Linked DNA regions of Actinomadura rubteroloni. The protein of the gene in region 1 interacts with the protein of each later gene in a pairwise test. Links are inferred from orthologs where the notes say so. Each region holds a gene or a part of one and is shown on either strand. Other genes may lie near its edges.

The links.
Region 2: the proteins of topA (region 1) and BTM25_RS27880 interact in binary tests that used the Escherichia coli proteins (3 or more experiments, as listed by UniProt). The link is inferred for Actinomadura rubteroloni from one-to-one orthologs.

The regions. Positions count from the first base shown.
Region 1 is NZ_MTBP01000001.1:1,161,237-1,164,815, reverse strand. Bases 246-3,514 are described here. They hold topA (type I DNA topoisomerase), read right to left. Parts: upstream 3,143-3,514; coding sequence 446-3,142; downstream 246-445. Other genes in these bases: BTM25_RS05085 (DUF5703 family protein), read left to right, coding at 3,307-3,492; tmk (dTMP kinase), read right to left, coding at 246-420. In the rest of the region: more of tmk, read right to left, coding at 1-245. UniProt on the Escherichia coli protein: Releases the supercoiling and torsional tension of DNA, which is introduced during the DNA replication and transcription, by transiently cleaving and rejoining one strand of the DNA duplex.
Region 2 is NZ_MTBP01000005.1:314,783-317,876, reverse strand. Bases 53-2,836 are described here. They hold BTM25_RS27880 (IMPACT family protein), read right to left. Parts: upstream 1,866-2,836; coding sequence 1,239-1,865; downstream 53-1,238. Other genes in these bases: BTM25_RS27870 (DUF3152 domain-containing protein), read right to left, coding at 2,553-2,836; BTM25_RS27875 (TetR/AcrR family transcriptional regulator), read left to right, coding at 1,940-2,578; BTM25_RS27885 (GlxA family transcriptional regulator), read left to right, coding at 310-1,266; BTM25_RS27890 (isochorismatase family protein), read left to right, coding at 53-302. Outside these bases: more of BTM25_RS27890, read left to right, coding at 1-52; more of BTM25_RS27870, read right to left, coding at 2,837-3,094.

The DNA.
Region 1 (3,579 bases):
GAGCGCCGGCGCCGTCGTCGTGACGACCGTCGTCCACGGCAGCGCGGCGACCCCGACGAGCAGCGCGGCGACGGCCGTCCAGACCTGCGCGTCCACCAGCGGCACCGACACGAGCAGCACCAGCCGGACGAGATCCGCCGCGACCAGCACCGTCCGGCGGTCCAGCCGTCCGACCGCCGGCACCAGCGGCGCGAGCAGCACCGCCGGGGCCAGCAGCAGCGCCAGGACCAGCCCGATCGCCGGCGCCCGGTCCAGCGGGGCGTCGTCGCGGGCCAGCACCCCGGCCATCGCGGTGAGCGCGCCGACGCTCAGCCACTGGCCGGTGCTGGACAGCGCGAGCGCCGTTCTCAGCCGCCGCAGATTCGGCGAATCGCCCGGCGGCGCGGCGGGGTCCGGCCGGGTGACGCCCGTTCTGGTCATGTCGGTCAGAGTATCGGCGTAGATGTCACGAGGAGCCCGACTTTGCCGACGTTCGCCGTCGCGGTGCCGGCTTCTTCTTCCCGCCGGTCGCCGCCACCTTCTCGCGCCGCTCGGCGAGCAGTTCCGCCGCCCGCTGGATCGTGATCGACTCGACCTCGTCGCCCTTGCGCAGGCTCGCGTTCGTCTCGCCGTCGGTGACGTACGGGCCGAACCGGCCCTCCTTCACGACCACCGGCTTCTTGCTCGCCGGATCCTCGCCGAGTTCCCGCAGCGGCGCCGCCGCGGCGGCCCTGCGGCCCCGCTGCTTCGGCTGCGCGAGCAGTTCCTTCGCCTGCTCCAGCGTGACCGTGAACAGCTCGTCCTCCGAGCCCAGCGACCGGCTGTCGGTGCCCCGCTTGATGTAGGGACCGAACCGTCCGTTCTGCGCCGTGACGGGTTCGCCGTCCAGGTCGCCGAGCGTGCGCGGCAGCGACAGCAGCTTCAGCGCGTCGTCCAGCGTGACGGTGTCCAGCGACATCGACTTGAACAGCGAGCCGGTGCGCGGCTTGGCGTCCGCCTTCTTGACGCGCTTCTTCTTCTCGCCCTCGGCCGGCGCGGGCGGCTCGGGGATGATCTCGGTGACGTACGGGCCGAACCGCCCGGACTTCGCGACGATCATGCGGCCCGTCTCCGGGTCCGTGCCGAGCTCCCGGTCGCCGGACGGCTGCGCGAACAGCTCCTCGGCCTTCTCCGCCGTCAGCTCGTCCGGCGCGATGTCCTCGGGGATGTTGACGCGCTCGCCGTCGCGGTCCAGGTAGGGACCGTAGCGGCCGACGCGCACCATGATGTTCGTCCCCTTGATCGGGAACGAGCTGATGCCCTTGGCGTCGATGTCGCCGATGTCGCCGACCAGCTCGCGCAGGCCCTCCTCGCCGTTGTCGCCGAAGTAGAACCGGCTCAGCCAGCGCACCCGCTCGGCCTCGCCGCGCGCGATCTCGTCGAGACCGTCCTCCATGTGCGCGGTGAAGTCGTAGTCGACCAGGTTGCCGAAGTGCTGCTCCAGCAGGTTGACCACCGCGAACGCCAGGAAGGACGGCACCAGCGCCGTGCCCTTCTTGAACACGTAGCCGCGGTCCAGGATCGTCCCGATGATCGACGCGTACGTCGACGGACGGCCGATCTCCCGGTCCTCCAGCTCCTTCACCAGGCTCGCCTCGGTGTACCGCGCCGGGGGACGCGTCGAGTGCCCCTCCGCCGCGACCGAGTGCGCCGTCAGCCCGTCGCCCTGCTCCAGGTTCGGCAGCCGCCGCTCCTGGTCGTCGCGGTCGGTGGACGGGTCGTCCGCGCCCTCCACGTACGCCTTGAGGAAGCCGTGGAAGGTGATCGTCTTGCCGGACGCGCCGAACTCGGCGGTCTCGCCCGACGTGGACTCGCCCGTCACGCGGATCGACACGCTGCGGCCGGCCGCGTCCTTCATCTGCGACGCGATCGTCCGCTTCCAGATCAGCTCGTAGAGCCGGAACTGGTCGCCGGACAGGCCCGTCTCGCCGGGCGTCCGGAAGCTGTCGCCCGCCGGGCGGACGGCCTCGTGCGCCTCCTGCGCGTTCTTCACCTTCGACGCGTACACGCGCGGCTTGTCCGGGACGTACTCGCCGCCGAACAGCGCGCCCGCCTGCCGCCGCGCCGCGTTGATCGCGGTCTCCGACAGCGTGATCGAGTCGGTTCGCATGTAGGTGATGAAGCCGTTCTCGTACAGCTTCTGCGCCACCGACATCGTGTACTTCGCCGAGTAGCCCAGCTTGCGGCTGGCCTCCTGCTGCAACGTCGTCGTCCGGAACGGGGGGTAGGGCTTGCGCGTGTACGGCTTGCTCTCGACCGACTTGACCTCGAACGGGCGGTCCTCCAGCCGTCCGGCCAGGCCGCGCGCCGCGTCCTCGTCCAGGTGCAGCGCGTCGCGGGTCTTCAGCGTGCCGTCGGACGCGAAGTCACGGCCCTGCGCGACGCGGCGTCCGTCCACCGCGACCAGCCCGGCCTTGAACCGCGTCGGCTCGTCCGGCTTTCCCGTGTCGAACTCGGCCGCGATGTCCCAGTAGTGCGCCGGGACGAACGCGATCCGCTCCCGCTCCCGCTCCACCACCAGCCGCGTCGCCACCGACTGCACCCGGCCCGCCGACAGCTTCGGCATGACCTTCTTCCACAGGACCGGGCTGACCTCGTAGCCGTACAGCCGGTCCAGGATGCGGCGCGTCTCCTGCGCGTCCACCAGCCGCAGGTTCAGCTCGCGCGGGTTCGCCGCCGCGGCGCGGATCGCGTCCGGGGTGATCTCGTGGAACGTCATCCGGTGGACGGGGACCTTCGGCTTCAGCACCTCCTGGAGATGCCAGGCGATGGCCTCGCCCTCGCGGTCCTCGTCCGTCGCGAGAAGTAGCTCGTCGGCCTCGGCGAGCAGCTTCTTCAGCTTGGCGACCTGCGCACGCTTGTCGGCGTTGACCACGTACAGCGGCTCGAACTCGTTCTCGACGTTCACACCGAGCTTGGCCCACGCCTCGCCCTTGTACTTGGCCGGTACCTCCGAAGCGCTCCCGGGCAGGTCCCGGATGTGGCCGATACTGGACTCCACGACGTAGCCGCGGCCCAGGTATCCGGCGATCGTCTTCGCCTTCGCGGGCGACTCGACGATCACCAGCCGGGTGCCGTCGTCCCCCGGCTCGCCGCGCTTCGCAGTGCCGTTCTTGGCTGGCACAGTCGCTCCAACCTCACCGTCTGTTCTTCGTGCACGTAGCGGTTCCGCCGTTCTCGACCGGGCGGATCCCGCGTCCCACCGCGCCCAGACAGGATGACACGTCACCGCCCGTGTCACGGACCGCGCGGCCTCCCGTCCGGCCTTCGCACGTCATAATGGATGCAATGGTGGAGTACACCTACCTCGTCCTGCGTCTGCCCCGCGGCACCACTCGTGACACCGCCCGGCGGCTGCTTACCGAGCACGCCGAGCACGGCGGCTGGGAACTCGATCGGCTGCGCCTCTACCCCGACGGTAGCCGGAGAATCCGACTGCGCCGCAAAGTCATCCGGCAGGTGCGGACGTTCTGACCCGCTCCCGCCCGGAGCGTAGCACTAGGTAGGAAAGCCCTGACGGGTCGTAATCATTCCCCGCGCCCGAACAGGACTTTGCCCGCC
Region 2 (3,094 bases), on another replicon or contig:
GCGTCGGGGAGCTGGTGGTGTGCGGGATCCAGACCGAGCAGTGCTGCGAGACGACGGCGCGGGTCGGCGCCGACCTCGGCTACGGGGTGGTGTTCGTGACGGACGCGACCGCGACGTTCCCGATCGCGCACCGCGACGCGCCGCCCGCCGTCCGGGCCGGGCAGGACGTGGCGGCGCTGCTCGCCGACCCCCGCACCCTGCCCGCCGCGGCGGTCGCCGAGCGCACCGAGTACGCGCTGGCGGGACGGTTCGCGCGGATCGCGTCCCTGGACGACCTCGCCCCGGCGGGCCGCCTACACTGACCGGATCGTGACGCGTGTGCTGTTCGTGCTCGTCCCCGGCGTGCACCTGCTGGACCTGGCGGGGCCCGCCCAGGTGTTCTCCACCGCCGCCGACCTCGGCCTGCCCTACCGGGCCGGGTACGTCGCCGAGCAGGAGGACGTCCCGACCGCGCAGGGCCTGACCGTCCGCGCCGGCACCGTGTGGCCGGACCTGTCCCCCGCCGACCTGGTCGTCGTCCCCGGCTGGCGGCGCCGCCCCGCCGACCCCGACCCGGGCCGGATCGGCGCGGGCACGGCGGCGCGGCTGCGCGCCCACCACGCGGCGGGCGGGACCGTCGCGAGCGTGTGCGCGGGCGCGTTCGCGCTCGGCCGCGCCGGGCTGCTGGACGGGCGGCGCTGCACCACCCACCACGCCCTGCACGCCGACCTCGCGCGCCGCCACCCCGCCGCGCGCGTCGTCCGGGACGTCCTGTTCGTCACCGACGGGCGGGTGGTGACGTCGGCGGGCATCGCCAGCGGCATCGACCTGGCGCTGCACCTGGTCGCCGTCCGGCACGGGCCCGCCGCCGCCGCGCGCGCCGCCCGCGCGATGGTCGTGTACGCGCGGCGCAACGGCGACCAGCCGCAGGACGGGATGATGCTGCGGTACCGGGCGCACCTGGCCGACGCCGTGCACCGCGCCCAGGACCTCATCGACGCGCGCTTCCCCGAACCGCTCCCGCTCGCGGCCGTGGCCGCGGCGGCGGGCGTGAGCGAACGGACCCTCACGCGCCGGTTCACCGCCGCGACCGGGCGGACGCCGCTGCGGTACCAGCAGGAACTGCGCGTCGAGCACGCCGAGGCGCTGATCGCCCAGGGCGCGACCGCCGACGCCGCCGCCCGCGCCGTCGGGTTCGGCGACGCGCGCATGCTCCGCCGCCTCCGCGCCGCCCGCGCGGAGCGGGGTCAGGGCGGGGGTCAGGGCGGGACGGGGACCTCGCCGTAGCCCGCCGGGCCGTGCTCGACGGCGGCGCGGCCGCCGGTCGCCGCCGCCGCCCACGCCGCGAACTCCGCCGCGCCGGCGGCGGGCACCCGGACGGTGACGGCGACGTCGGCGCCGTAGCGGACGTCGCCGGGGGCGGGGCCGCGGGCGTGCAGGTCGCCGAGGAACCGGCCGGCGTCGGTGTGCGCGACGCGGACCGTGACGTCGGTGACCGGGAGGAGTTCCACGAGCCCGACCCGGTCCAGGGTGGCGGCGACGACGCCGGCGTAGGCGCGGGCCAGGCCGCCCGCGCCGAGCTTCACCCCGCCGAAGTGGCGGGTGACGACGGCGGCGGTCCCGGTGATCTCGCGGCGGAGCAGGACCTCCAGCATCGGGATCCCGGCCGTCCCGGCGGGTTCGCCGTCGTCGCTGCTGCGGGTGGTCTCGCCGCGGTCCCCGACGACGTAGGCGGTGCAGTTGTGGGTCGCGTCGCGGTGCGCGCGGCGGTGCGCGGCGAGGAACGCGGCGGCGGCGGCCTCGTCGTCCACGCGGGCGAGGGTGCAGGTGAACCGGGACCGGCGCACCTCGACGGTGTGGGAGCCGGGCCGCTGGATCCTGCGCATGACGGGCCGAGTGTAGCCGGGCGGGGGCGGCGGCCCGGTCCCGTCGAGATGCCGGGCGTGTCACACTTGCGTGCGTGAGCGACCACGGGCTGTCCGACCACCGGCTGACGCGCGAGGACATCATCGACGCCGCGCTGGACATCGTCACCCGGGAGGGCAGCACCGCGCTGTCGATGCGGCGCGTCGCGACCGCCGTCGGGAGCGCGCCGATGAGCATCTACCGGCATGTGCGCGGCAAGGACGAGCTGCTGACGCTGCTGATGGACCGGGTGTTCGGGGGCCTGCCGCGGCCGGTGCTGCCGCAGGCGCCCCGCGACCGGCTGCTGGCGCTGCTGCTGTGGCAGCACGGGCAGCTCGCGGGACGGCCGTGGATCACCGAGGTCCTCAGCCGCAGCGACGTCGCCGCGCCCGCGCTGCTGTGGCTGATGGAGGACCTGTACGCGGCGTGGACGGCGTGCGGGCTGACGTTGCCGGAGGCGGCGCGGGCGCACCGCGTGACGTGGGTGTTCAGCTTCGGGGACCTGGTGCAGCGCATCCACCCCGCCTACACGGGCAAGCGGCTGCTGGTCACCGGGGACGTCGACCCGTCGGCGCACCCCACGCTGGACGCGCTCGGGGACGCCTGGAACCCCCACGGCCGGCACGAGCACTTCGCCGGGGACCTCACCGCGCTCGTCGACGCGCTCCTCACCCGGGGAACGGCCAGGGGTTGATCCGGCAGCCCTGCAAGGACTTGGTCTGCTGCACCATCACCGGCGCGCGCCGCCCCCGCCCCGGGCACTGCTCGTGGCCGTGGCCCAGGGCGTGCCCGACCTCGTGGTTCACCACGTACTCGCGGTAGGACGCCAGGTCCGCGCCGTAGGTCACGGCGCCCTGCCCCCAGCGGCGCGCGTTGATGACCGAGCGGGTGCCGCTGCGGCACGACAGCTCCCCGCCCGTGATCAGCGGCGCGCACAGCCGGTCGGTGAGCGACGGGCTCGCCAGCGACACCCGGAACGCGACCGGGCCGCCCGCGACGCGGACGAACCGGGCCCGGCCCCCGTGCCCCCAGCTGCGCGGGTCGTTCAGGATCCGCTGGACCTGCGCGGCGAACACGGCCGCGTCGAACGGCAGGCCGCCCTCCACGTCCACGGCGTACCGGACCGTGCGGGCCGCCCCGGCGGTCCGGTACGCCGTGGACGCGGCGGCGGGAGCGGTGGTGAACCGTCCCGTCCCCGCCACCGGCACGC